Regions from separate parts of the Cytobacillus sp. FSL H8-0458 genome, predicted to be linked through region 2. Evidence: a T-box and tRNA genes for the amino acid it is inferred to sense, from the RefSeq annotation. Region 2 holds a T-box; the other holds one or more tRNA genes.
The links. The T-box of region 2 lies ahead of tyrS (tyrosine--tRNA ligase). A T-box ahead of a tRNA ligase gene usually reads a tRNA of that ligase, here a tRNA-Tyr.

Region 1 (14,754 bases), 4.0 Mb from region 2:
GCATTAATTATTCAAACGAACAGTTAAGCGGCCATACAGCAGATGAAGAGCTTGAACCGGCCGTAGCTCAGGAAAAATTTGTATGCTCCCGCGACTTTAAGCTGCCGGCACTTGTTTAAACTTTTTAGGAGGGATTCAATGATTACTGCATCAGCAGTAAAGATAAATAATGTAGAAGAACAGGCAAAAAAGGCAAGGAAGGCTGCAAAAACATTAAGTATTTTAACAACGGAAGAAAAGAACGAAGCACTCCGTACAGTTGCAGATGCTTTGGAAACCGGATATGAATCGATACTTGCAGCTAATATGGCCGATCTTGATAATGGCAGGGAAAAAGGATTCGAAGAGGCATATATGGATCGCCTGTCATTATCGAAGGAGCGGGTTTATGAATTTGCAGACGGCCTTCGCCAGGTAGCTGAACTTCCCGATCCGATTGGAGATGTTATGTCGGGCTGGACTTTGGATAATGGGCTGAAGGTGGAAGAGGTCCGTGTTCCGCTTGGTGTCATCGGCATGATTTATGAAGCAAGACCTAATGTAACTGCCGACGCGGCAGGTCTTGCGCTGAAATCTGGAAATGCCATAGTCTTAAAAGGCGGATCATCAGCACTGAATTCGAATCAGGCGATCGTCGAGCTTATTCATGAAGCTCTTGAAAAAACGAAGATACCTAAAGAAACTGTCCAATTCATTGCCACAGCAGACAGAGAAGCGACAAAGCAGCTGTTCACCATGAAAGAGCATATTGATGTCTTAATTCCGAGAGGCGGCGCATCCCTCATTAAAGCTGTGGTTGAGAATGCGACGGTGCCTGTACTCGAAACAGGAGTTGGAAACTGCCATATCTATGTTGATAAAGAGGCAGATCCGGAAAAAGCGATCAATATCCTGATTAATGCCAAAACCGACCGTCCCGCAGTCTGTAATGCGGCAGAAACGCTGATTGTTCATGAAGCATGGCTGGATCAGCATAAAGAATTGCTTGCAGAAGCTCTGAAGAATCACGGGATAACTGTACATGGTGATGACTCTGCAGCAGCTGCATTGCCTGATGTGGTACCCGCAGCTTATAGCGATTGGGCCAATGAATATTTAAGCCTGGACTTAGCTGTAAAAACCGTGAATAGTCTTGAACAGGCCATCGATCATATTGATCAATATGGCACTAGGCATTCAGAGGCGATTATCACCGAAAATGGGGAAACAGCCAAAAAGTTCATGCAGCTGACAGATGCTGCGGCGCTGTACCATAATGCTTCGACGAGATTCACGGATGGAGGCGCACTTGGCTTTGGAGCTGAAATCGGCATTTCCACACAGAAGCTCCACGCGAGAGGGCCGATGGGTCTGCCTGCATTAACAACCCGCAAATACCTAATGTCCGGAAATGGACAGATTCGATAAAAAATGTTTAAAAGCATCAGCTCCGGCTGGTGCTTTTCTAAAATAATAAGAATTAATCCTGAAAGTTAGATAACTGTCCAGCTACAGGCGCCATCGGCTCGAGGTCATAAGCTTGTCTTGTTGCGGCTCCTAGGGACTCGAGACATAAGCCAATCCCTTCCAGAAGGAAAGAACCCCTTCTTGCAGGGCTCGTCTTATACTAGTCGTCCCTGGGCAGTCGCCTCCACATTTCTTTCAATCCGTCTAAAAGGTAAAGAACAACCTTTCAGCCGGCTTGTCTTATGCTTGAGGCCCGCAGGACAAGGAAGGCTTCGTCAGCATAAACGTCGCACGACCGAAAGCGACAGCTTTTGGGAGGATGCGGGTCATGCAGACGCTGCCACAGGACGTGGCGGTTTTAGTCTGCGTTCCTTTATAAGCGGGCGCCTTCCGCTTTTCTGATAAAAAATTGGCAGCCCGATTCGCGGCTTCTTTTTGCATTTCTCTCCCGCTGCAGATAAAGACTATTTACAAGGGGTGAGAAAGCGTGACTGTCATAACGACGTTCAAAGAGAAAAAAAGAGAGAAGCAGATCAAATATGAAAAATCAGTCCTTAGGGAAATTTCGATAAAAGTCTTAAAAGAAAAAGTACAGCAGTTTTTTGGTTCTTCCAGATTTGTCTCCGGTCTGATGATGAATGCCGGAATTGAGGAGGCCTGCTATGATGTAGCGATTGAAGCCTATTTGCTGGGGGCCAACTATAGCCGTTTTGGGCGCTATGGCGAATCGCTGGATCAGGTCCGCAATAGATGTGAAAAAGAGCATAAGCATTTAGTGGATACCTTGTATAACTTTTTTCTTTATTGGGGCCATGGTTCGGAAGCGGCTATGAGTGAATCCCTTTATTATATGTGCGAGCAATATGTAAACAGCTGGTGGTCGGAAGGATTCAATAAAGGTGAGAGAAGGCATAAATTGCGTCTCCACTGAAAAGTTAATTTGATCAGACCGCTGTCCTGATCGAAGTTCTAGATCTCCGTCTTGTCCCATATATTGAAATGAGGATAAGCAGGAGGGGACTGATTAGGGCGTATGAAGAAAAAATTAAAAATAGGCGGGTTTGCGATCGGGCTTATCGTCCTTTTTCTTATTTTACAATATGACTTTATGGATGATGATTCCTGGGAATCGTGGAATCTGCCTTTAACCGGGAAGATCATCTTGCTTGATCCCGGCCATGGCGGCCCGGATGGCGGGGCAGGTGACGAAGGGGCACTCGAGAAAGATATTGCACTGGAAGTATCATTAAAAGTAAGGGATTACCTCCAGGAGCAGGGAGCGCTTGTGCTCATGACGAGGGAGGACGATAGGGACCTCGCACCAGAGGGAACGAGGGGATACAGCCGGAGAAAAGTTGAAGACCTGAAGAAACGGCTTGAAATGATAAATACGTCAAATTCTGATTTTTATGTCAGCATCCATTTAAATTCCATTCCTTCTCCACGATGGAGCGGAGCGCAGACTTTCTATGCGCCTGGGATTAAGGAAAATGCCAAAGCCGCAAAATTCATACAGGATGAACTCCGTCGCAATCTGGAAAATACGAAGCGGAATTCCAAGCCTTTAAACAATGTATTCATTTTAAAATACGCCAAAAAGCCGGGTGTCTTAGTAGAAGTGGGATTCTTATCAAACCCGGGGGAACGGGCCAGCCTGAAAACGGATGAATATCAGGATAAAATCGCTGCCTCCATCTATAATGGAATTATGCGCTACTATACCAATGAAAAAGAATTGACCGAAACATGGGAATGAAAAGGTGCTGATAGAGTGCCTTTTCTTTTTTGAATATTTTTCCGGTGTGATACAATTAACTGTAAAGAATTTTCAATATGTTATACTGAAATGGAAACGAATTCAAAAGGCGGGTGCAATGTATGTTAACTGAACAGAAAGTCAGAGAAGCTTTAAGCGGCTTGAAGGAACCATTTATACATAGAACATTGGGCGAACTTAACGCCATTGAAGAAATTAAAATCAAGGAAGAAAAGAATCATGTCAGCGTTAAGATTCAAGTCGCCAAGACAGGTACAGCTGAACAGCTTCAGCTTCAGACGGAAGTCGTCAATCTTTTAAAAGAAGCAGGGGCGGCGACCGTCGGCATCCGCTTCAGCGAGCTTCCGGATGAAGTGCTTTCACAATATAGAGAGGCAGCGGCGGAAGAAGACAAAGGCCTGCTTTCTCCTGGTAATAAGACGGAATTCATTGCCATTGCCAGCGGAAAAGGCGGAGTCGGCAAATCCACCGTTTCGGTCAACCTGGCTGTATCCCTGGCAAGGCTGGGCAAAAAAGTTGGATTGATCGATGCTGATATCTATGGATTCAGCGTTCCGGATATGATGGGCATTACGAAGCGTCCCGTGGTCAGAGGAGAGCGAATTCTGCCGGTTGAACGTTTTGGCGTAAAAGTGATTTCAATGGGATTCTTTGTGGAAGATAATGCGCCGATTATCTGGAGAGGGCCGATGCTTGGCAAAATGCTGAACAGCTTCTTCAATGAAGTTGAGTGGGGTGAATTAGACTACCTTCTTCTTGATTTGCCTCCGGGAACAGGAGATGTTGCCCTGGATGTGCATACAATGCTTCCTTCCTGCAAGGAAATTGTTGTGACAACTCCGCATCCTACAGCCGCATTTGTTGCGGCCAGAGCTGGTGCAATGGCACTTCGCACAGAGCATGAAATCCTGGGTGTTATCGAGAACATGGCCTACTTTGAGAGTCAATTGACTGGAGAAAGAGAGCACGTATTTGGGCAGGGCGGCGGCGAGAAGCTTGCTGATGAACTGCGGACAGAAGTGCTGGGCCAGCTGCCTCTTCAGCAGCCTGATTGGAATGAAGAAGACTTCGCTCCGTCCATTTATGATAAAGACCATAAGCTCGGTCAAATCTATACGGAAATTGCCCGCAAAGTTATCCAAACAATTGAAAGCAAATAATGAAAAAGCCTCTTCCGAAATGGAAGAGGTTTTCTTTTTAAAAGGGTTATGCTCCGCCGCCCTGGGCGCCACCGCCACCACCGCCCTGGGCTTCACCCTGGCCGCCGCCTTGACCCCCGCTTTCTTGTCCGCCCTGCTCACCGCCGCTTTTCGTTTCCGCTGCTGCTTTCAGAAGGATGTCCTGAATTTTGGCTTTAAAAAGCGGGCTTTCAAATGTCTCAGTCATTACTTTCTGAATGTGCTCCCGATATTCCTTGCTTTTAAGGACATTTGTAACTTCTTTTTCAAGCTCGGGATCTTTTAATACTTCTATCATCATTCCCCGGTATTCAGGGTCTTTCATAAGATCTTTTAAAAGCTGCTCATTTTCCTTTTGCATACTTTTTGCCATGCTTTCGGCAAACTTTGGATCGTCAAAAGACTTCTTCCAAAACTCTGTGCCTTTATCGGAAGTTAAGGTTTTTTCAATGGTTTCGCTTACTACCTTTTGGTCCATGACCATCTTCTGCTGCATTTTTTCATCAGCCATCAATTCTTCGAGTGCTTTTTTTCCTTCATCTGTCTTTAATATATCAACAACCATTTTTTTAGTTTGCTCATAATCCATTTGGCCGGCGCCCGATTCACCTTGGCCGCAGCCTGATATGAAAAACACTAGCGCTAATGGAAGGAGCAAACGAAATTTTTTCTTCATGGTGAAGCTCCTTTCAGAGGTGTCCTTACCTTTAGAATGAAGATTTTCAGCAAATATTATGCGCTGGAAATACAATGCCTAGATTTTTCAAACTCTGGTTGGTACAATCAATAAGAATGAATTTATTTATTATGGGGGAAAAATAAATTGACTAGCCGTAATTGGGTAAAGCTTTTTATAACAACTCTTTTAGTCGGAGGAATAACGACTGGAGTTGTCGGGTTCATTGTGCGCTGGGATGAATTTGCGCCTATTTTTACTGACTTCGATTTCCTGGAGATTCTGTCAGTATTGTTCTGGCTTATCGGTGTAGGATTAATCTTCAGTATTATTAGCCAAATGGGCTTTTTTGCTTATTTGACTGTACACCGCTTTGGATTGGGGATTTTCAAAGGATTATGGAATCCTATTCAGATTGTCCTTATTTTATTTGCATTATTTGACTTGGTTTATTTCCGCTATAAGGCTTTTGCTGGTGCGGGAGACAGCATGCTTCCGTATGTTGGCGTTGCAGCATTTCTTCTTATAGTCGCTCTTGTGGTCGCAGCAATTAAAACCAAACAGACCAACCAGCATGCCTTTATTCCTGCAGTCTTCTTCATGGTGGTCGTAACCGCCATTGAGTGGGTGCCTGTATTAAGGGTAAACGAAGAAAGCTGGCTATATCTTATGCTGATCCCGTTATTAGTCTGCAACACCTATCAGCTGCTTATTCTTCATAAGCTGAATGAAGATTCCCAAAAGCAAAGAAGCCATATAGCTAAAAAGCCATCCAAATAACGGATGGCTTTTGTTTATTTAATTTCATTTGTCTTTGTCTCTGCATTCGCAATCATTTCTGAGACGGAAACGAAGTTGAGCCCCTTGGATTCTACATCATTTAAAATGAGCGGAAGTGCTTTGGCTGTTTGCTTGGCAGAATCGGAAGCATGCAAAAGTACGATATCTCCTTTTTTTGCCTTTGATACATTCTCTGCAATCCTCTCGACACCCGGATTCGTCCAATCCTTTGAATCGACGCTCCAATGGACAACGGTATAGCCCATCCGGTCAGCAACCTTTAAGGTTTTCTGGTCAAAGTGCCCTGTTGGGGCGCGAACGAGCTTAATATCTTTAATGTTCAGCTTTCTAAATGCTTCCTGCGCCTTTGCGAGGTCCCTCCTGATTTTATCCTCTTCAAGCTCTGTATAATCTTCATAGCCATAGCCCAGAATTCCGATTTCATAGCCTTCTTTCACGATTCTTGAAACTAAATCCGGATGGCGTTCAGCCCAGGAGCCGGCAAGAAAAAAGGTCGCAGATTTAACATTCTCTTTTTTAAGGATATCCAATATGGGCTCTGCTTTAACATCCCCCCATCCTATATTAAAGGTGAGGGCTAAATCCTTTTCCCCTTTGTATATCGCCTTAGGCCCGTCTTTAGCTGAAAAAGCAGGCAAGTGGACAATACTCTGCATGAAGAGGAACCAAGCCGTGAAAAATGCTGCAATGACAACCAGCGATATTTGTTTTAAAGACTTACCATTCAATACATAAAAAAAGTTCATAATCGATCACCTCGTCCGATACCTTCCTAGTCTCATACCTATGCTGAACTTGTCTCTTCCATGTATAAAAAAATTTATTCATAAAAAATCTTAATTGGAAAAATACTACAAAATACAAATTGAAAAATGTATTGGAGGCAATCAAAATGATGGGAATGCTTTTAAGCCAAAAAGAGCTAAAAGAAATGGAGTATCTGATTAAGCGGGAAATGGACGAAATATTATTTGATTTAAAAGATGACCGTATCGATCATATTGTCAAAAGAGCCATGGAGGAACGATATAAAATTTTATTTTCATTATTTCAGCGTCTGGCAGCACCAGCAGATTGCCTGAAATACATGCGTTCCCGCCAGCATCATCAAAAGAAGGGGTAATATAATTTGGTGCTGAAGAAAAAAACTTAAAAAGGCTGTTGACTTCTTATTGGTATCTTGGTATATTAATAAACGTCGCTGATGACGGAAAGCATTAATAATAACAACTTGAAAAAAGTTGTTGACGTCGAAGTTGACATGTGATATATTGAGAAAGTCGCTTCTGAGCGGCGGATTGATCTTTGAAAACTGAACGAACAAAAACGTCAACGTTTAAATCATTAGTCTTTTATGAAAAGACAAAACGAGCTTAATCAACTCTTATATGGAGAGTTTGATCCTGGCTCAGGACGAACGCTGGCGGCGTGCCTAATACATGCAAGTCGAGCGGACAGATGGGAGCTTGCTCCCTGAAGTCAGCGGCGGACGGGTGAGTAACACGTGGGCAACCTGCCTGTAAGACTGGGATAACTCCGGGAAACCGGGGCTAATACCGGATAACTCTTTTCCTCACATGAGGAAAAGCTGAAAGATGGCATCTCGCTATCACTTACAGATGGGCCCGCGGCGCATTAGCTAGTTGGTGAGGTAACGGCTCACCAAGGCCACGATGCGTAGCCGACCTGAGAGGGTGATCGGCCACACTGGGACTGAGACACGGCCCAGACTCCTACGGGAGGCAGCAGTAGGGAATCTTCCGCAATGGACGAAAGTCTGACGGAGCAACGCCGCGTGAGTGATGAAGGTTTTCGGATCGTAAAACTCTGTTGTCAGGGAAGAACAAGTACCGGAGTAACTGCCGGTACCTTGACGGTACCTGACCAGAAAGCCACGGCTAACTACGTGCCAGCAGCCGCGGTAATACGTAGGTGGCAAGCGTTGTCCGGAATTATTGGGCGTAAAGCGCGCGCAGGCGGTTCCTTAAGTCTGATGTGAAAGCCCCCGGCTCAACCGGGGAGGGTCATTGGAAACTGGGGAACTTGAGTGCAGAAGAGAAGAGTGGAATTCCACGTGTAGCGGTGAAATGCGTAGAGATGTGGAGGAACACCAGTGGCGAAGGCGACTCTTTGGTCTGTAACTGACGCTGAGGCGCGAAAGCGTGGGGAGCAAACAGGATTAGATACCCTGGTAGTCCACGCCGTAAACGATGAGTGCTAAGTGTTAGAGGGTTTCCGCCCTTTAGTGCTGCAGCAAACGCATTAAGCACTCCGCCTGGGGAGTACGGCCGCAAGGCTGAAACTCAAAGGAATTGACGGGGGCCCGCACAAGCGGTGGAGCATGTGGTTTAATTCGAAGCAACGCGAAGAACCTTACCAGGTCTTGACATCTCCTGACAACCCTAGAGATAGGGCGTTCCCCTTCGGGGGACAGGATGACAGGTGGTGCATGGTTGTCGTCAGCTCGTGTCGTGAGATGTTGGGTTAAGTCCCGCAACGAGCGCAACCCTTGATCTTAGTTGCCAGCATTCAGTTGGGCACTCTAAGGTGACTGCCGGTGACAAACCGGAGGAAGGTGGGGATGACGTCAAATCATCATGCCCCTTATGACCTGGGCTACACACGTGCTACAATGGATGGTACAAAGGGCTGCGAAACCGCGAGGTTAAGCGAATCCCATAAAACCATTCTCAGTTCGGATTGCAGGCTGCAACTCGCCTGCATGAAGCCGGAATCGCTAGTAATCGCGGATCAGCATGCCGCGGTGAATACGTTCCCGGGCCTTGTACACACCGCCCGTCACACCACGAGAGTTTGTAACACCCGAAGTCGGTGGGGTAACCTTTTGGAGCCAGCCGCCTAAGGTGGGACAGATGATTGGGGTGAAGTCGTAACAAGGTAGCCGTATCGGAAGGTGCGGCTGGATCACCTCCTTTCTAAGGAATATTTACAAGAAACGTGACGTTCTTTGTTCGTTCAGTTTTGAGAGTTCAATCTCTCAATGAAAGATTCGTTCTTTGAAAACTAGATAATGATTATGAAGAAGCAATAACCGAGTAATCGCCATTTTAGTGAATTCTCTCTATGTTAAATAGAGTTAAAAACCTTTGATTTTGTTCATCTTCGATGAACCTGTCAAATACGGTTAAGTTAGAAAGGGCGCACGGTGAATGCCTTGGCACTAGGAGCCGATGAAGGACGGTACTAACACCGATATGCTTCGGGGAGCTGTAAGTAAGCTTTGATCCGGAGATTTCCGAATGGGGAAACCCCCTATCCGTAATGGGATGGGATCCTTATCTGAATACATAGGATATGGAAGGCAGACCCGGGGAACTGAAACATCTAAGTACCCGGAGGAAGAGAAAGCAAACGCGATTCCCTGAGTAGCGGCGAGCGAAACGGGATTAGCCCAAACCAGGAGGCTTGCCTCCTGGGGTTGTAGGACACTCTACACGGAGTTACAAAGGAACGAGGTAAATGAACAGGTCTGGAAAGGCCGGCCAGAGAAGGTAAAAGCCCTGTAGTTGAAACTTCGTTCCCTCCAGAGTGGATCCTGAGTACGGCGGGACACGAGAAATCCCGTCGGAAGCAGGGAGGACCATCTCCCAAGGCTAAATACTCCCTAGTGACCGATAGTGAACCAGTACCGTGAGGGAAAGGTGAAAAGCACCCCGGAAGGGGAGTGAAAGAGATCCTGAAACCGTGTGCCTACAAGTAGTTAGAGCCCGTTAATGGGTGATAGCGTGCCTTTTGTAGAATGAACCGGCGAGTTACGATTACATGCGAGGTTAAGTTGATAAGACGGAGCCGCAGCGAAAGCGAGTCTGAATAGGGCGAATGAGTATGTGGTCGTAGACCCGAAACCAGGTGATCTACCCATGTCCAGGGTGAAGTCCAGGTAACACTGGATGGAGGCCCGAACCCACGCACGTTGAAAAGTGCGGGGATGAGGTGTGGGTAGCGGAGAAATTCCAATCGAACCTGGAGATAGCTGGTTCTCTCCGAAATAGCTTTAGGGCTAGCCTCATGTAGTAAGAGTCTTGGAGGTAGAGCACTGTTTGGACTAGGGGCCCCCATCGGGTTACCGAATTCAGACAAACTCCGAATGCCAAAGACTTATCCATGGGAGTCAGACTGCGAGTGATAAGATCCGTAGTCAAGAGGGAAACAGCCCAGACCACCAGCTAAGGTCCCAAAGTATACGTTAAGTGGAAAAGGATGTGGAGTTGCTTAGACAACCAGGATGTTGGCTTAGAAGCAGCCACCATTTAAAGAGTGCGTAATAGCTCACTGGTCGAGTGACTCCGCGCCGAAAATGTACCGGGGCTAAACGTATCACCGAAGCTGTGGATTGACATCTTCCGATGTCAGTGGTAGGAGAGCGTTCTAAGGGCGTTGAAGCCAGACCGCAAGGACTGGTGGAGCGCTTAGAAGTGAGAATGCCGGTATGAGTAGCGAAAGATGGGTGAGAATCCCATCCACCGAATGCCTAAGGTTTCCTGAGGAAGGCTCGTCCGCTCAGGGTTAGTCGGGACCTAAGCCGAGGCTGAAAAGCGTAGGCGATGGACAACAGGTTGATATTCCTGTACCACCTCTTTACCGTTTGAGCAATGGGGGGACGCAGGAGGATAGGGTAAGCGCGCTGCTGGATTAGCGCGTCCAAGCAGTTAGGCCGGTAACGAGGCAAATCCCGTTACCACACAGGCTGAGCTGTGACGGCGAGGGAAATTTAGTACCGAAGTTCCTGATTCCACACTGCCAAGAAAAGCCTCTAGCGAGGGAAAAGGTGCCCGTACCGCAAACCGACACAGGTAGGCGAGGAGAGAATCCTAAGGTGAGCGAGAGAACTCTCGTTAAGGAACTCGGCAAAATGACCCCGTAACTTCGGGAGAAGGGGTGCTCATTAGGGTGAATAGCCCTGATGAGCCGCAGTGAATAGGCCCAGGCGACTGTTTAGCAAAAACACAGGTCTCTGCGAAGCCGCAAGGCGAAGTATAGGGGCTGACGCCTGCCCGGTGCTGGAAGGTTAAGAGGAGAGGTTAGCGCAAGCGAAGCTTTGAATCGAAGCCCCAGTAAACGGCGGCCGTAACTATAACGGTCCTAAGGTAGCGAAATTCCTTGTCGGGTAAGTTCCGACCCGCACGAAAGGCGTAACGATCTGGGCACTGTCTCAACGAGAGACTCGGTGAAATTATAGTACCTGTGAAGATGCAGGTTACCCGCGACAGGACGGAAAGACCCCGTGGAGCTTTACTGTAGCCTGATATTGAATTTTGGTACAGCTTGTACAGGATAGGTAGGAGCCTGAGAAACCGGAGCGCCAGCTTCGGTGGAGGCGTCGGTGGGATACTACCCTGGCTGTATTGAAATTCTAACCCGCGCCCCTGATCGGGGCGGGAGACAGTGTCAGGTGGGCAGTTTGACTGGGGCGGTCGCCTCCTAAAAAGTAACGGAGGCGCCCAAAGGTTCCCTCAGAATGGTTGGAAATCATTCGCAGAGTGTAAAGGCACAAGGGAGCTTGACTGCGAGACCTACAAGTCGAGCAGGGACGAAAGTCGGGCTTAGTGATCCGGTGGTTCCGCATGGAAGGGCCATCGCTCAACGGATAAAAGCTACCCCGGGGATAACAGGCTTATCTCCCCCAAGAGTCCACATCGACGGGGAGGTTTGGCACCTCGATGTCGGCTCATCGCATCCTGGGGCTGTAGTCGGTCCCAAGGGTTGGGCTGTTCGCCCATTAAAGCGGTACGCGAGCTGGGTTCAGAACGTCGTGAGACAGTTCGGTCCCTATCCGTCGTGGGCGCAGGAAATTTGAGAGGAGCTGTCCTTAGTACGAGAGGACCGGGATGGACGCACCGCTGGTGTACCAGTTGTCTTGCCAAAGGCATCGCTGGGTAGCTATGTGCGGAAGGGATAAGTGCTGAAAGCATCTAAGCATGAAGCCCCCCTCGAGATGAGATTTCCCATAGCGTCAAGCTAGTAAGATCCCTGAAAGATGATCAGGTTGATAGGTCAGAGGTGGAAGCGTGGCGACATGTGGAGCTGACTGATACTAATCGATCGAGGACTTAACCAAGTCATTGGTGAATACTCGGCAAATGCTTCTTCATACATTATCTAGTTTTGAGGGAACGAAAATGAAATTTCCTCTTGAAAAAAACTACAAAAGAAAGTATAATCATACTTGTCTTTTGAAAATAGTCTGGTGGCGATAGCGAGAAGGTCACACCCGTTCCCATACCGAACACGGAAGTTAAGCTTCTCAGCGCCGATGGTAGTTAGGGGCTGTCCCCTTGTGAGAGTAGGACGTTGCCAGGCTGTTTTATAATACCACTTTTCCGCAGTAGCTCAGTGGTAGAGCATTCGGCTGTTAACCGAACGGTCGCAGGTTCGAATCCTGCCTGCGGAGCCATTTTCATAAAGCCCCTTATGGGAATTATGAGCTGCTGCTTCCATAGCTCAGCAGGTAGAGCACTTCCATGGTAAGGAAGAGGTCACCGGTTCGAGCCCGGTTGGAAGCTCTCTTAATGTAGACAACTAGAATACTAGGCCCCTTGGTCAAGCGGTTAAGACACCGCCCTTTCACGGCGGTAACACGGGTTCGAATCCCGTAGGGGTCACCATAATGGAGGATTAGCTCAGCTGGGAGAGCATCTGCCTTACAAGCAGAGGGTCGGCGGTTCGATCCCGTCATCCTCCACCATATTTGCCGGTGTAGCTCAATTGGTAGAGCAACTGACTTGTAATCAGTAGGTTGGGGGTTCAAGTCCTCTCGCCGGCACCATCTGTTTTTCGCAGATGGAGGGGTAGCGAAGTGGCTAAACGCGGCGGACTGTAAATCCGCTCCTTCGGGTTCGGCAGTTCGAATCTGCCCCCCTCCACCACTTATACTTAATAAAATCACAAAAACTGGACAAGCTAAGAATGTCCTTTTTATTTTGTAATTATTGGGCTATAGCCAAGCGGTAAGGCACCGGACTTTGACTCCGTCACTCGCAGGTTCGAATCCTGCTAGCCCAGCCATTTTTATGAGTATGAGCCATTAGCTCAATCGGTAGAGGATTTTAAAAGATTGCAGCATCGAGGCGTTACATCTCTGAATGGCAAGCTTTTAAAATCTGCGACAAAGACCAAAGGGCTTTGAAGCACAGTTTAGGCAACAGTATTATATTATGAGCCATTAGCTCAGTCGGTAGAGCATCTGACTTTTAATCAGAGGGTCGAAGGTTCGAGTCCTTCATGGCTCACTTTATAGAAAAACGCAGACCTTAGGAATCGAGTCCTGAAGGTCTTACTTGTAAATACAAATATACTGCGGAAGTAGTTCAGTGGTAGAACATCACCTTGCCAAGGTGGGGGTCGCGGGTTCGAATCCCGTCTTCCGCTCCAAATGGGGCCTTAGCTCAGCTGGGAGAGCGCCTGCTTTGCACGCAGGAGGTCAGCGGTTCGATCCCGCTAGGCTCCACCAACATACATAATATACCAATCCTTAAACCCATGTGGTTTAAGGATTTTTTATTTTATAAATATCATATATACATCGGAAAATTAGGACCTTCACCCCCGGCAGCGCATATATATACACGATTTTGTCGAGTTGAGTCATATGATTGAAAGCGGTTAAAATGTATATATGAAGGGAAAGGGAGGACTTATATTATGAATAGACAGAAATTATCGATAATTGGGATGCCGATGGATCTTGGCCAGATGAGACGCGGTGTGGATATGGGGCCAAGTGCGATTCGTTATGCCGGAGTGAATGAACGATTAAAATGTTTATTTGAAGAAATTCATGACCAGGGCGATATTGCTGTCGGCCGTCCGGAGGTTCAAATCGATCCAAATTCAAATCTTCGAAACTTGCACCTTATTGCTGAAAAAACAGAAATGCTTGCAGAAAAAGTTGATCACGCAATAAAAGGCGGTTCTTTTCCATTAGTGCTCGGCGGCGACCATAGCATTGCGATTGGAACATTGGCAGGGGTATCGAAGCACTATTCCAATCTTGGGGTAATCTGGTATGATGCCCATGGTGATTTAAATACAGCTGAGACATCACCTTCAGGAAACATTCATGGCATGCCGCTTGCTGTAAGCCTGGGTATGGGCCATCCGCTTTTAACCAATGTAGGGGGATATGGTCCAAAGGTTAAGCCGGAGAATATTGTCATTATTGGGGCAAGGTCATTGGATGAAGGAGAACGGGAGCTTATTAAGGAAAAAGGCATTAAAGTGTACACCATGCATGAAATTGATCGTCTTGGTATGACAAAGGTCATGGAAGAATCTATTACATATTTAAAAGAAAGAAATACAGATGGTGTTCATCTGTCTCTTGATTTGGATGGGCTGGATCCACATGATGCACCGGGTGTCGGAACTCCGGTTATTGGCGGCATCAGCTACCGTGAAAGCCACTTGGCCATGGAGATGCTTGCAGAAGCACAAATTATTACATCGGCTGAATTTGTAGAGGTTAATCCCATTTTGGATGACAAAAACAAAACAGCTACTGTAGCAGTTGCACTTATGGGTTCACTATTTGGAGAAAAGCTTCTATAATAAAGGAAAATAAAAATGAGCAGAACTTAGACAAGTTCTGCTCATTTTTTTGCTGTAAGTGTATAATATTTATTTAGAAGTTCATCAAGTTTATTGCTGGTATCAACTACCATGTGATCTGTAAAAGATCCGGAAGCTGCTAATTGAATCATTCTTGTCCGGCAATCCTCTATATCTCTCAATAATTCCTTAACACACACTGTAACCAACCCTTTTCGATAATTTTAGTACTTTTATACCCTAAAAGAAAAAAAATAAACCAGAATAAGTAAAAATTTGCTAATATAGAAATTGAATGTTTTTTAATT
Region 2 (14,754 bases):
CGCATCCTGGATCAAGTATTTATATTCCTGGGAAACTCCTGGCACGTTGTTTTTGGTGATAAGCCTTATTGTTTCAGCCACTTTCTTGCTTAATTCTTTTACTTTTTCCCTTGCAGACATTTCGTCTTTTCGTAAAGCCTGAAGCTTTTCGGCAAAGGCTGTCTGCTCATCTGAAATCTCCTCAATGTGTTCCTTGACTTCCGCAAGCTCTTCTCTTAGAACTGTATGGGGAGTACTCTGGCTCTTAATCTTATGCTCCAGCACTTCGAATTTTTTGAACAGCCCGCTTATTTTTTTCTCCAGGTGGATTTGAATTTCAAGGTCCTTTTCTGGAACATGATAGCTATTCCGGACAGCAGCTATCTCAGTCTTTAGCTGGTTGTTCATATCACGGTTATTATAAAGCATGGTTCTCGTTGCCTCATCCTGCTGGCTTAAGTAATGTCTGGCATGTACTTCCTTTTCGAGCAGATCATACAGATGTTCAATATTATCTTTAATCTCTTCGACTCCTGTTTGAACTTCCTCGATTTGTGCTTGATCAATGGAGCCGGCATATCCATTTACTTGTTCTTCAAGCCTCTCAATTTCTTTATCTATTTGCAGGTGATCAAGCAGATAGCCCTGCTCCAGCATTTCCTTGTACCCATCTCTCAACTCTTCCAGCTCGGAAGGAATCTTGGATTGACAGTCAACCATCAGGCTTGGTATAGCTTCCATTTTGGCTTGTGAATCCTCAATAAGCGCTTTGATTATAAGAAGGATTTCACGTGCTTCAAGGTAATTGCCCTTTTCGGTTTTGTCATCGAACTCTTCAAATTTGGCCAATGCTTCATCCAGCTGTTCTTCAAGAATTTTTTCGGATTTTCCGAATGTATGGCGGTGTGCAAGAAGAGACTTTTTGCATTGGCGGTACATTTCTTTCAATTCTTCAATTTCCGCTCGATTTTTCTCTTCACTGCCTACCAGCTCATTCAATTCAGTAAGCAGATTTTTGATGTTTTCTTCTATCTCGGTTAATCTTTTTTCTATTCTCCCCTGAATTTCCTGGGAATTTTTAAAGCGGTATTTATCTATGCTCTCTTCAGCATCAAATAACAATTCTTCCACATCCGGAAGCTGTGATGTAACTATTTCATCCCATTCATTTCTCCAGCGTTCAAACAATTCCTCTGTCTGCCCCGTCATATTCAGCTTTTTAACTCTAGACATTTCATCTAGAACAGGGCGGTCCGTTATGTCCATCTTCCATGTTTCCAGCCTGTCAATTTCTTTGTAATGTTTTTTCTTTAAAAAATATCCGGTGAGATATAGGCATAAAAGAATGACTATAGCTCCAATTATGTATTCCATTTTAAAGCCCCCTGTTCTGTTCCCGAGCCAGTATGTATATTTAAAGTTTTTATTTAATAGCGTGAGGCGTTTCTTTATTTTCACATGTTATTTTCAATGCTTTTATGATACCATGTAAACGACATTTTTTGACTATTTATTTCATTTTTTTATGAATTTCTTCTTTAATATCTCACCTAAAATGCTATTTTCGAAAAATAACTATAGCATCTGTATTTTTAAATGGCTTTTTTCAAGGTTCTTTTCGTATAAATTGTTGTTTTTGCCTTTCAATGTTGTCCGTTGATTGCTGCTCCAGGATGCTCAGCAAACCGCGGGGCGGGCGGTGAGCCTCCTCAACGCTCCGCGTCTGCGGGGTCTCACCTGTCCCCCTACTCCCGCAGGACGTTGAATAAGCTTCCCCGAAAAAACATCGCACGAAGAAAATGCGATAGCATTTTCGAGGATCTCGCACCTTCCGCTGCAATCAACTCAGAAAATAATATACAAAAAGCAACTGAAAACCGCCTTTTTAATTGAACTATATGAACTGTTCAAATACAAACAATTCGCTTTTTATAAATGATTTCCTTCTTTATTTAGGAGATATATAAAAAAGAGACTTGAGTACTGCATCAATTAAACCATTGCAGAAAGGAAGCTCTTGATATGCTAAAAGACGGACACATCCACACACCCTATTGCCCGCATGGAACAAAGGATTCATTGGAAGATTATGTTGAAAAAGCAATAAGTCTGGGTCTAAAGGAGATCTCTTTTACTGAACATGCTCCGCTCCCTGAGGGCTTTGAGGACCCGGCACCTGCCCGGGACAGTGCGATGAGCAAAGAGAATCTTGAAACATATTTTACTGATATTTCAAGAATAAAAGCTGCTTATCAAGGAAGAATCAGGATTAATGCGGGGCTTGAAGTGGATTACATTGAAGGCTTTGAACGGGAGATCAGAGATTTCCTCGATAAAAACGGAAAGTATTTGGATGATTCTATTTTATCTGTACATTTTCTAAAGCACGGGGGCCGCTACGAATGCCTGGATTACAGCCCGGATGTTTTTGCAAAGATGATAGAAGAATACGGTTCTATTGAAGCGGTTTATTTGAATTACTTCCGCACCTTGCTCCTATCAATAAAAGCAGATTTAGGGCCGTTTAAACCAAAAAGGGTTGGGCATATCACCCTGGTGAAAAAATTCCAAAAAAAATATCCCGCTGATCGGGAATTTAGAGAGGAACTAAACCAAATACTTGATGAGGTGCATATTCAAGGCTATGAACTCGACTATAACGGAGCCGGTTTCGCCAAGCCGTTATGCAAAGAGTCCTATCCTCCCGATTGGGCTGCAGAAGCAGCGGCCAAAAAAGGCATTACACTGGTTTATGGGTCCGATTCCCATCAGGCAAAGGACATGGGTCAGGGCCTCGATAGAATGAAACACCTTAAATGATTAGAGTACAGCAGCATATGATTTTCCGGCATGATTGCACAGGACTCCATCAACCCAATTGAATATTTCTTTCGTATATTTATCCGCGAAATATTTTTCATGAGGAAATACATGGAGAACTTCAGACATATAATGTGTGTTCAGAAATGGCATGGACAGGAGTCCTTTCAGCTGGATAATAATATAATTGGCTGAATGGATACGGAACTCTTTTGTTTTCATGCCCCTTTCAAGCACCCTGCCAAAATAAAATTTTTCCTTTGCTAAATACGTGGACATGATTTCCCTTACTACCTGTGAATCTATTGAAATTTCCCGGAGTATCAATCTTGTTAAATGGCTATGTTCAAATTGATAAACCATGATATTTTGCGCCATTTTTTTCAGGCTCAGGGCCGCCCCCTGCTCAAGAAATGAAAACCCCTTCTCTATCTCCTGAATATACCCTTCAAAAAACGCAGTAAAGCAATATTCCAGCAGCCCGTGTTTGTTATCGAAATAGTATGCAATATTCGCTGGATTCGTCTGAGCTTTGCCTGCAATATCACGGATGGAAGTCCCTGAAAAACCCTTCGTATTAAATAAGGAGATAGCGGCAGACACAATTGCCTCTTTTGAATTTTTTTTCAAAGTTCCCGCCTCGCTTTCTTTTGTTAAGTCTCGAATTAACACTAATGAGCAAATTCAACTATGGCTTGTTAAAACGGATTTGTTGTGATAATTAAACATTCTTGCTAAAATCGTCTTATCCTTTTTTAAGTTCTCGACAATGTCCTACTAATTTCCTGTTCTTCTGCCAGGAAATTCATTTATCTTTGAGAAAGCAAGGTGATTTGTGATGTTTAGTGTCGAATCATACAAGGGAACCCGTGAAGAAAATTATCAATTATTGATTAAACAGCTCTCTGCTCTTCTTGCAGGAGAAACGAACAGCATTGCCAATTTAAGCAATGCATCAGCACTTCTTAATCAATTCCTGGAACGCACCAACTGGGTAGGGTTTTACCTGATGGAAGAAGGCGAGCTTGTTCTCGGTCCTTTTCAGGGCCTGCCTGCATGTGTAAGAATTCCCCTTGGCAAGGGCGTGTGCGGAACAGCTGCAGAGCAAATGGAAACTGTCCGTGTTGAAGATGTCCATCAATTCCCTGGACATATCGCCTGTGACGCTGCTTCACAGTCCGAAATCGTCATTCCGCTTGTGAAAGATGGCGAGCTTCTCGGTTTGCTGGATATTGATTCCCCAGAAAAAAACCGATTTGATGAACTTGACCAGAAATACCTGGAAGACTTCTCAGAGGTGCTTGTATCCTTCCTGTAAATGATTTCAAAAGAAAGAGATGGCCATTTAACGGCCATCTCTTTTACATATCAGACTCCTTCAAGAGCCTGGGAAAGATCCTCCCTGATATCTTCCCATGATTCAAGGCCGACTGAAAGCCTCAGCAATGTATCTTCAATGCCCATTTTTTCACGGTATTCCTTTGGAACCACAGCATGAGTCATAGTTGCAGGGTGCTGGATTAATGTCTCCGCATCTCCAAGGCTCACGGCAATTTTTATTAGATTCAGCCTGTTCATAAATTCCTGAGCAGTCTCTTTATCTCCCTTTAGAGTAAAGGAAATCATCCCGCCAGGCTTTCTCATTTGTTTTTGCGCAATATCAAAATCTGCATTACTGCTGTCTCCAGGAAAATAAACTTTTTCCACTTTTGGATGCGCCAATAAATATGATGCAAGCTGTTCAGCATTATCACAATGCCTGTCAAGTCTGACTGCAAGTGTTTTCAAGCCGCGGAGCAGCAGCCAGGCTTCAAAAGGTGAAATAATGCCCCCAATGTCTTTTTGAGTAGTCATTCTTACTTCATCCAAAAATTCTTTGCTGCCTACAACAAGGCCGGCAATTACGTCACCATGACCTCCGATGTATTTTGTCGCACTATGAATGACAATATCGCAGCCCAGCTCGATCGGATTCTGTAAATATGGAGAACAGAAAGTATTATCCACCACAACCGGAATCCCTTTCTCTCTCCCTACTTCTGCAACCATCTTCAAATCCACCAATTTCATTGTTGGATTTATTGGAGTTTCAACATATATACAGACAGTCTCCGGCTTAATTTGATCAAGCAGCTGCTGCTTTGATTCCATCGCTGAATAATCATGGCTGATTTTATATTTTTCCTCCATCATCTCCAGGAGTCCAAATGTACAACCATACACTCCCTGGGAACATAAAATATGATCACCTGTTTTGGTTAAAGCAAAAAGAACAGCTGAAACCGCGGCCATACCCGAACCAAACGCAAGGGCAGCCTCTCCCTTTTCAAGGGCGGCCATTCTTTCTTCCAGCATCTTTACCGTTGGATTGCCCAGACGGGAATAGATATAGCCTTCTTCTTCACCGGCAAAACGCTTTTCCCCCTGCTGTGCCGTCTCGAAAGTAAAAGTTGACGTCTGAAAAATGGGCGGTGCCAGGCTTCCCTTGAAGCTTTCTGCATCGTATCCTTCATGGATGACCTGCGTCTCGAAGTTAAACCGATGATTTCTATCCATTATAACTCTCCCCTTCACTGAAAACGCTTACATTATTTGCTATATCAAGCTCCTCTTTCAGCATATGATAATAGCATATTTTTTGAAAGTATTTTGTTTTGGAAAAATATTCAGAAAGGCGGAAGGCGCTCGCCTATCGGCTTATGACCTTGAGCCGATAACGCCTGCTATCTAACTTCAGTATTTCTTCATGTTTATCCGTTAATAAAGACTGCCTCCCCATAAGGCAGTCCCCTATATAAATGAGTCTGCTGCCGACTCAAGTATCACTTTATTTTTACCTGTATTCTTGGCAGTATATAATGCCCTGTCAGCCCGTTTAAATAGTGAAGCATACGAATCTTTTTTCCCCCTGCTCCAATATGAGACGCCGCATGAAATGGTTACTTGGGGGTCTGTGATCTGACATACCTTTCTGACAAGCCGTTCAGCAATAAGCGCACCTGCTGACAAAGAAACACCGGGCAGGTAAAGAGCCAGCTCCTCACCGCCCCATCTTGCTCCAATATCAGTGCCGCGAATATTGCTGTTTATTAAATTGGCGACTTGAATAATAATTTCATCGCCTACCTGATGTCCGTATGTATCATTCACCATTTTAAAATCATCTATATCAACCAGCATAAAGGTTCCTTCATGATCTTCATTCATGGACTGATGTATGCGATCATCCAAATAGTTTCGGGAATACAGCTTTGTTAAGTGATCCGTTACAACCATCTTTTCAAGCTCTTCTCTCAGCATTGAATTGGTAAAGGCAAGCGTGGAATGATGAATCAATGATTGCAGCAGCTTGAATGTTTCAAATGAAAAATGATATGGAGAACTGTGCATGACAAGCGCAAATCCCTTTAACACTCCAGATTGGGTCATCGGAACAGCCATGATGGATTTATAGCAGCTCGCCGCACCTTCGAGCTGTAAAGAAAAATCTCCAATAAAAAGAGACTCTTTCTCCCTGATGATCTTTTTCTTCATATACTGAATATAGCTTTCTGCCTCTTTGGTATGAAAAAATTCAGTGCTGCCCTGAATTATATTTACATCAGAACCATCAGAAGATAAGAGGATGAAACCGGCTTCTTCAGCATCAAAGGACTGCATAATCTGATCTGACATAAAGTTCATCGTTTCTGTAAGGCGCAAGTTCGAGTTCAGGCGGTGGGAGGTTTCATTAATTAATTGAAGATCCGCTATCAGCCGCTTGGACTGCTGATAAAGCTGCGCATTCTCCAGTGCACTGCCTGCAGTATTAGCCAGAAGTGTTATAAATTCAATTTCATTTTTCGGGAATATGATGGTATTAGGCGCTATAACTTGCAGAACGCCATACACCCCCTGTTTCCCTTTTAATGGAGCATACAGGATAGATCGAACTTCCTGGAGGGAATCTTCAAATTGAACAGTCCCCGTGACATAAGCCTGCATGGCCGCAATATTTTCGCTGTCATATTCAAGGTCTCTAATAGGCAAATCTCCATGATTATTGTTATCCTGGGACAGCAGAAGATAGCAGGTAAAAGTGGGGTACATTTCCTGGAGAGTAAAAATAATTTCCCCCAGCACCATATCCATATCCATTGAGGAATGGAATTTCTCAGTAACGCGGTACAGCTGTTTGTAGCGTTTTTCTTCTGAAGCAATTTTAGCCATGCCCTGAGCTTTATCAAGAAATTGCCCGCATTCTTCGCTAAGTTCCTGAAATACTTTTTCTGGATAGGTGTGAAAACAGCCTGATGCCCCTATTAGAATCATGCACCCCAGCAGCTGGCTTCCCTTTACAAGAGGAATCATGATTTGTTCTTCCATAATCTCAGTGCCTAACCCCTGGAACTCTCTGTTTGTTTTAGCCCATCTTTTTAAATCACCTGAAAAAGCAAGTGACTGCAAAGTATCCGGATTTGTGGATGCTTCTGCAAAAAACTCCTGCTTCCATTCATTAAAGACGTACAGAGTTATTTCGTCTGCTTCAGTAAGGACTTGAATGGCAGAAAGCATTTCATTCAGTAATTTCTCATAATGAAAGAAACCGTTCTCCGTATCGATAATATCAAAAAAACGGCTTTTTAAATTAAGTATGATTTGGCGTTCAAGTGTATCCATCTTCTTATCACCCATCAAATATCTCAGATCATGAATCTTTAAACCAATAAGGTATATTATAACGGACCAAAATTAATAAATCCCGGGATAGATGTGGCTATTTCGTTTCAATTCCGCTTACTTCATTTCAAGTTTTCAGCAGAGGTCCAGCAGGAAATATCTATGAAATATAAAATAGAGAAGCCGCCTTCTGCCAATTTTTTCTTTATTATATCATATTTTTTTCAAAGAGACTCTTTGATAGTTTTCTAAATAACTGTGAAATATGGCATAGAAAATAAATTTCCTATATAATTAATACATGCTTTAAATCTAAAGAAGTAAAAATTAAAGATCGCCTTGACTTTTACCCTCTAAAAATTATATAATACTCCTTGTGTAAAATATTGCAGCCTATGTGAGCACCTTGATGTACTCATTTTGTTCCTCAACCAGAGCATTGAAGTTAGCATTGTCTGGCTTCAGGCGCCTTTGGCGACTTACATGTTTCTGGGGATGGGGTACTGTGTAACCCTCTGCTGCTAGGGCGAAGGTACATGAAAACAAAATGAACATGATTGTTGTGCGCATCTGTTTCTGTTTTTATTTTACCAAAATAAAAACACAAAAGGAGGAGTCTTAAATGGCTCGTTATACTGGTCCAAGCTGGAAATTATCCCGTCGTCTTGGAATCTCTCTAAGCGGTACTGGAAAAGAATTAGAAAAGCGTCCTTACGCTCCTGGACAACATGGTCCAAACCAGCGTAAAAAAATCTCTGAATACGGATTACAATTGCAGGAGAAGCAAAAGCTTCGTCACATGTACGGAGTAAATGAGCGTCAATTCCGCAATTTATTCGATAAAGCCGGCAAAATGCCTGGTAAGCACGGTGAAAACTTCATGATTCTTCTTGAATCACGTCTTGACAACGTTGTTTACCGTTTAGGTCTTGCCCGCACTCGCCGTCAAGCTCGCCAGCTTGTTAACCACGGTCACATCATGGTTGATGGATCTCGTGTTGATATCCCATCATACCGCGTAGCACCTGGTCAAACAATTACACTTCGCGAAAAATCTCGCAGCCTTGACATCGTTAAAGAAGCAATCGAAGTTAACAACTTTGTACCTGACTTCGTATCTTTCGATGCAGACAAGCTAGAAGGAACTTTCACTCGCATGCCTGAGCGTTCTGAACTTCCAGCTGAAATCAACGAATCTCTAATCGTTGAATTCTACTCTCGTTAAGCGAGACGCTTCTTAAATAGAAATCCTATAAACCCTAGAATCCTTGTTAAATCAATGGTTCTGGGGTTTTTTGTTTGTTTTATGCTTTGTAGAATAATGTATTCTCCACTATCCATTTGGGGGAGGTTCGGGGGATAATTTAGGGCACATTATTACGCGTTATTTGTGGACAAAAATCTTTATTCTTCTTAACTTTGGGCCCTCTCGGTATAGAAGGCTTTTTATGTAAAGGGGTTTTTGAATGATTATTTAGCAAGTTATCTAAAAAAGTAAATGGATGTAATAAATATACCTAGCTAAAAACCATTTTTATTTTTACTAAAATGTATATAATTTACAAAAATATATATTTATTGTTTATTTACTGTAAAGAAGATGCTAAGTTTATTAAAAAGTATGCAAAAGTTGCTGAACAAGAATCTGTAGGGGAGGGTACATTGTGAACAAAACACTCCAATTTATATTAGAAATCATTAGAGTATCTCTTATTTTATTTATAGGCCTTTTAATTTTAGGGTATGTAGAAAAAACAATTGTACAATTACTTGGGTTTACAGAATTTAATTGGACACTTATCTTTATTGCTGATCTCTTGTTTATATATATTCTTTATAAGAATAAACTTCAATTTACAGGTTGGTTTAAAAGCACTCATAATAAAACCCTGTCTAGAAGTGGTACTAGGTTTGCACTTGGAGCAGCAATATTTTGTTTTATTATAGGAATTGTAACTAACATCATTCTTTAAAACTGCAACAACAGGCCTTAGAACATGTAACCTCTCTAAAGATAAACCATTCGATTTTTAGGTCCATAATAATAAAATGAAATAGAAAATGGCGTAAAATTATTTGCGCCATTTTTCTCAAGTGACAACTTTTTCCCGAATATGAACTTATAATTGACACCAGCACATACTACTAAAAGTGTCAATTCTATTGACATTATGATGGACAATTTATTCAGTTTAGATAATCTAAATCAGTTGAATATAGCTTTGGACGCTCATAGCTAAGTTTGGTGAATAGATGCACGTAAACGGGTGCGTTTGTTCACCAAACTTAGCTATAATAAAGCCCCTCTCAAACCCCTATAATACTAGGGTTTTTGAAGCTTTTGAATTCTACTCTCGTTAATAATATTAAAACTGCCGATGCATTTCGGCAGTTTTTTTGTTTTCTGCTGGATTAACTCCCATTTTTGATTCAATTATGTCTAAATATAGCCCTCCGTCACAGGAGGGCTTTCGTTTTTTAGTATTTAATCAGGTAATATTTTTTCTTTCCGCGGCGAATGACAGTAAATTGACCTTCTATCTTATCTTTATCAGTAAGAGTGTAATCAAGCTCTGTTACGCGTTCTCCGTTTACTGAAACAGCGCCATTCGTCACATCTTCACGCGCCTGGCGTTTGGATGGAGAGATTTTGGCAGCAACAAGCAAGTCAACTATGCCCAATTCCTCTCCTTCTGAATGCTCATAAGATGGGACATCCTTAAAGCCTTGTTTAATCTCAGAGGCTGAAAGGTTTTTTATATCTCCGCTGAAAAGGGCTGCTGTAATTTTGATAGCCTGTTCTAATGCTTCATCCCCATGAATCAGACGTGTCATTTCTTCAGCAAGTGCTTTTTGGGCTTTGCGGAGATGCGGTTCTTCCTGAACAGCTTTCTCAAGATCTTCAATTTCTTCACGGGATAAGAAGGTAAAGAATTTAAGGTATTTGATTACATCCGCATCTGCTGTGTTAATCCAGAACTGGTAAAACTCATAAGGAGATGTTTTCTCAGGATCAAGCCAGATTGCGCCGCTTTCCGTTTTGCCGAACTTTGTTCCATCCGCTTTCGTTACAAGAGGGATGGTCAGTCCGTAAGCCTTGGAACCTTCAGGCGCCATTTTGCGGATAAGTTCAAGTCCGGTTGTAATATTCCCCCACTGGTCGCTGCCGCCAATCTGCATTTTGCAGTTATGATTCTCATATAAATGAAGGAAATCCATTGCCTGCAGGATGGTGTAAGTGAATTCAGTAAAGGATATTCCAGTTTCCAGTCTGGAAGAAATGGTGTCTTTAGCGAGCATGTAATTGACTCCGACATGTTTCCCGTAATCACGAAGGAACGTAACGATATCCATGGAGCCTGCCCAATCGTAGTTGTTAACCATGATTGCACCATTTTCACTTTCAAAATCAAAAATTCTTTTCAGCTGGCCCTTTATGCAGTCCACATTATACTGCACTGTTTCAAGAGTCTGCAGCTTCCGTTCTTCGCTTTTGCCGCTTGGATCACCAATAAGTCCAGTAGCTCCGCCAACAAGTACAATTGGACGGTGGCCTTCTTTTTGAAAGCGTCTTAACGTTAAAAATGGAAGCAGGTGTCCAATATGCATGCTGTCAGCAGTAGGATCAACACCGCAGTATAAAGAAATTTTCTCTTTCTCGAGAGTATTCTGGATTCCCTCTTCATCTGTCTGCTGATAAACAATTCCTCTCCATTGCAGATCTTCAAGTAAACTCATCTTAATTCCTCCTAATTAACGGCTATTTTTAAAGGCATTGAAGGTTATAACCATACAAAAAGCGCCCCTGCAATTTATGCAGGGACGCATGATCTTTTTGCGCGGTACCACCCAGATTGAGGACACAATGTCCCCCACTCTTTCAGAATAACGGATAATCCGTCCACTGCTATAACTGCTGTGCAGGTTGACAGTGAAAGCTCAGGGAGGTATTTCATCCTTCTATTTGTACCGGCTCGCAGCAAACGCCGGCTTTCTGAAACAGGGATAGAAGCATTACTGGATTCCCATCAATGCCTTTAAAATATTTAACGTCTAAGATAGAATATTTTTATCATAAAAATGAGCCAAATGTCAAATTCCTGTGCAAAAAAGGAAATTTCAGATAAATGGCGAACCATGTCATATTCGGCTGTCACATTGTGCTATAATAAATGTGATTTTAGGGGGATTGATATGATGAAAGAAAAGTTTCAGATGTTAATGGATAAATTGAGGCAGACTCCGGGCCTTTTCGGTAATAAGAAAGCAGCTAAAGGAGCAAGTATTACATACCAGGTCATCTGGAATCTTACTTTGCTTTTTATCATACTGGCTGTCATTGGGGGTTCATTCGCGGGAGGACTGGGAGCCGGTTATTTCGCATCGCTTGTAAAAGATGAACCCATCCGATCCTATGCCAGCATGAAAAAGGATATTTATGACTATGAAGAAACATCAGAACTATACTTTGCAAATAATGTATATCTCGGAAAGCTCAGAACAGACCTGGAACGTGAGGAAGTTAAGCTTGATGATGTTTCGGAACACTTAATTAACGCAGTAGTGGCTACTGAAGATGAATATTTCTACGAACATGACGGTGTGGTGCCAAAAGCGATTATGCGCGCACTCTTCCAGGAAGTAACAAATTCATCTGTTCAATCCGGCGGAAGTACACTGACACAGCAGCTGATAAAGAACCAAATCTTAACGAATGAAGTTTCTTTCGAACGGAAAGCAAAAGAGATTCTGCTTGCTTTGCGGCTGGAGAAATTCTTTGATAAAAAAGAAATATTGGAAGCATATCTAAATGTTTCTACCTTTGGAAGAAATGCATCCGGACGGAATATTGCCGGAGTTGAAGCAGCTGCCAAAGGCATTTTTGGGGTGAGTGCAAAAGAATTAACATTGCCCCAGGCCGCATTCATTGCAGGGCTGCCTCAGAGTCCATTCGGCTACACTCCTTTTACAAGGGAGGGAACGGTCAAAGAGAATCTGGAACCCGGTTTCTCCAGGATGAAAACCGTTCTGAAAAGAATGTATGATGACGGAAAGATTGACCAGAAGCAATACGAGGAAGCCTTGGCATATGACCTGACAAAGGATTTCACAACGGCTTCTGAGAGCCCTTTGGAAAAGTATCCATATTTAACGTATGAAATAGAAGAACGTGCAGTAAAAATCATGACTAAGATTCTCGCAAAAAATGACGGATATGAAGAACAGGACTTAAAAGAAGATGACGAGCTCCGCGAGGAATACAGAACCCTTGCAGACCGGACAATCCGCCAGAATGGCTTCCAAATTCATACGACCATTAACAAAGAAATTTATGATAAGATGCAGCAGGTCAAAGATAACTACCCTTATTACGGCCCTGACAAACCTGAGACAATAAAGGATCCGGAAACTGGCGAAAACAAACAAATCATGGAGCCCGTAGAAGTTGGTGCGATATTAATTGAAAATAAAACCGGGAGAATTATCAGCTTTGTCGGCGGACGCGACCACAAACGCGAGCAGCTGAACCATGCTACAAGCGCTCTTAGGCAAAATGGTTCAACCATGAAGCCGCTTTTAGTCTATGCCCCGGCAATAGAACTTGGAAAAGCAGCGCCGGGCACTATTCTGCCTGATGTGCCGCTGCATCTTGCTCCGGGACTAAACAGACCTTGGCCAAAGAACTATACAAATACCTATAGCGGGCTTGTTTCGGCCAGAGATGCACTTAAGCATTCATACAATGTCCCTGCTGTAAAGCTCTATAAGGATATAGTCGGACAGCGGCCTGCTGCTTACCTTGAGAAAATGGGCTTTACTTCTCTTATCGGCCCTGACTATACAAACTTGTCTACATCCATCGGATCACTGGAATACGGCGTAACTGTAGAAGAAAATACAAACGCATTTACTACATTTGCTAATGGCGGGAAATTTATTGACGCCTATATGATTGAAAAAATTACAGATAAAGACGGGAACGTCATATTCCAGCATAAATCAGAGCCTGTTGATGTATTTAGCCCGCAGACAGCGTACCTTACAATCGATATGATGAGAGACGTTATAAACAGCGGAACTGCCACATCGATTAAGAGCAGATTGAAGTTCGGTTCTGACTGGGCGGGTAAAACAGGTACTGGTACTGAATTCATAGATGCCTGGTTTGTGGCATCCAACCCGAATGTCACTTTCGGCATCTGGTCTGGTTATGATACGCCTAAATCATTGAAGGCTCCTGGCCCATTAAGCTATAGCCTGCGAAATAATTATCTGTGGGCTGACCTGATGAATGCAGCATATGATGCTGCCCCTGACCTTGTAGACCCAAGCGAAAGCTTTAAAATGCCGGGTGGAATCGTAAGACGTTCATTCTGTGCCATTTCCGGCCTGCTTCCCTCAGAGGCATGTTCTAAAGCTGGCCTAGTTGAAACTGATTTATTCAATGCCAAATTTGTTCCTACAAAAGTGGATGACAGTCTCGGCAACGGAAAACTTGTACGAATTGGCGATAAAAAATATATGGCACTTGATTCAACACCAGAAGAGTTTACTGAACCTGGAATGGTAGTGAATCCGGAATATATTCAAAAACTATTCGGCATTAAAGCAAATCTAAGTACTCTAATTCCGAATAAAGAACGCTGGAAGAGCATACTGACTAGCGCTGACCAGCTCAAAGACAACGGTAAAGCCCCGGCAGCACCAGGCATAAAAGCTTCGGGTGAAAGCATTACATGGGGCGCACATCCTGAAAATGATGTAATAGGTTACCGCGTCTATAACGGAGGCAAAAAAGTCGGTACCATAAAAGCTGGCTCCTCCCTTAGCTTTAAGGCTGGAAGCGGCTCAATCCATGTAACAGCCGTTGACATTGCCGGCAGAGAGTCTGCTCCTTCCAATGCAGTGGAAATCGGCAAAAAGCCGGAAAAAGAGAAACCTAAAGAAGATAAACCAAAAGAAGAAAAGCCTAAGGAAGAAAAACCGAAAGACCCGCCAGCGGAAGAAAAGCCTAAGGAAGAAAAACCATCAGAATCCGGTGAAGGTGTAGACACAGCAGCTGAAAATGATTAAAACGAAAAGCAGGAATCCATTGGCTGGATTTCTGCTTTTTTCTTCGTTTTGCACCTTTCATATAAATACATGAAGGCCGCTGTTATTGAACAGCGGCCTTCAACTATTTTAATCTTCCATTGTAGACAAATCACCGGTTGGCAGATCCAGTTCCCATGCCTTAAGCACACGGCGCATGATTTTGCCGCTGCGGGTTTTTGGAAGCTTGTCGCGGAATTCGAT

Region 1: it has a tRNA-Tyr gene. The T-box ahead of tyrS (tyrosine--tRNA ligase) is inferred to sense a tRNA for this amino acid. The anticodon was not compared.

What each region holds. Positions count from the first base shown of each region.
Region 1 is NZ_JBBOBR010000001.1:4,022,395-4,037,148, reverse strand. It holds gene proB (glutamate 5-kinase) at 1-119, shown strand, start outside; gene NYE23_RS20285 (glutamate-5-semialdehyde dehydrogenase) at 142-1,407, shown strand; gene NYE23_RS20280 (YbaK family protein) at 1,934-2,377, shown strand; gene cwlD (N-acetylmuramoyl-L-alanine amidase CwlD) at 2,480-3,202, shown strand; gene NYE23_RS20270 (Mrp/NBP35 family ATP-binding protein) at 3,325-4,383, shown strand; gene gerD (spore germination lipoprotein GerD) at 4,430-5,077, opposite strand; gene NYE23_RS20260 (KinB-signaling pathway activation protein) at 5,225-5,857, shown strand; gene pdaB (polysaccharide deacetylase family sporulation protein PdaB) at 5,872-6,624, opposite strand; gene NYE23_RS20250 (hypothetical protein) at 6,771-7,001, shown strand; rRNA gene NYE23_RS20245 (16S ribosomal RNA) at 7,264-8,814, shown strand; rRNA gene NYE23_RS20240 (23S ribosomal RNA) at 9,022-11,957, shown strand; rRNA gene rrf (5S ribosomal RNA) at 12,083-12,199, shown strand; tRNA gene NYE23_RS20230 (tRNA-Asn) at 12,219-12,293, shown strand; tRNA gene NYE23_RS20225 (tRNA-Thr) at 12,330-12,402, shown strand; tRNA gene NYE23_RS20220 (tRNA-Glu) at 12,430-12,504, shown strand; tRNA gene NYE23_RS20215 (tRNA-Val) at 12,509-12,584, shown strand; tRNA gene NYE23_RS20210 (tRNA-Thr) at 12,590-12,665, shown strand; tRNA gene NYE23_RS20205 (tRNA-Tyr) at 12,682-12,765, shown strand; tRNA gene NYE23_RS20200 (tRNA-Gln) at 12,830-12,904, shown strand; tRNA gene NYE23_RS20195 (tRNA-Lys) at 13,056-13,128, shown strand; tRNA gene NYE23_RS20190 (tRNA-Gly) at 13,196-13,270, shown strand; tRNA gene NYE23_RS20185 (tRNA-Ala) at 13,274-13,349, shown strand; gene rocF (arginase) at 13,541-14,446, shown strand; gene NYE23_RS20175 (aspartyl-phosphate phosphatase Spo0E family protein) at 14,488-14,646, opposite strand.
Region 2 is NZ_JBBOBR010000001.1:67,116-81,869, reverse strand. It holds gene ezrA (septation ring formation regulator EzrA) at 1-1,353, opposite strand, end outside; gene hisJ (histidinol-phosphatase HisJ) at 2,002-2,799, shown strand; gene refZ (forespore capture DNA-binding protein RefZ) at 2,800-3,429, opposite strand; gene NYE23_RS00340 (GAF domain-containing protein) at 3,638-4,117, shown strand; gene megL (methionine gamma-lyase) at 4,168-5,355, opposite strand; gene NYE23_RS00330 (sensor domain-containing diguanylate cyclase) at 5,590-7,458, opposite strand; gene rpsD (30S ribosomal protein S4) at 8,081-8,683, shown strand; gene NYE23_RS00320 (hypothetical protein) at 9,123-9,431, shown strand; gene tyrS (tyrosine--tRNA ligase) at 9,937-11,196, opposite strand; T-box leader at 11,274-11,499, opposite strand; gene NYE23_RS00310 (transglycosylase domain-containing protein) at 11,653-14,532, shown strand; gene acsA (acetate--CoA ligase) at 14,641-14,754, opposite strand, start outside.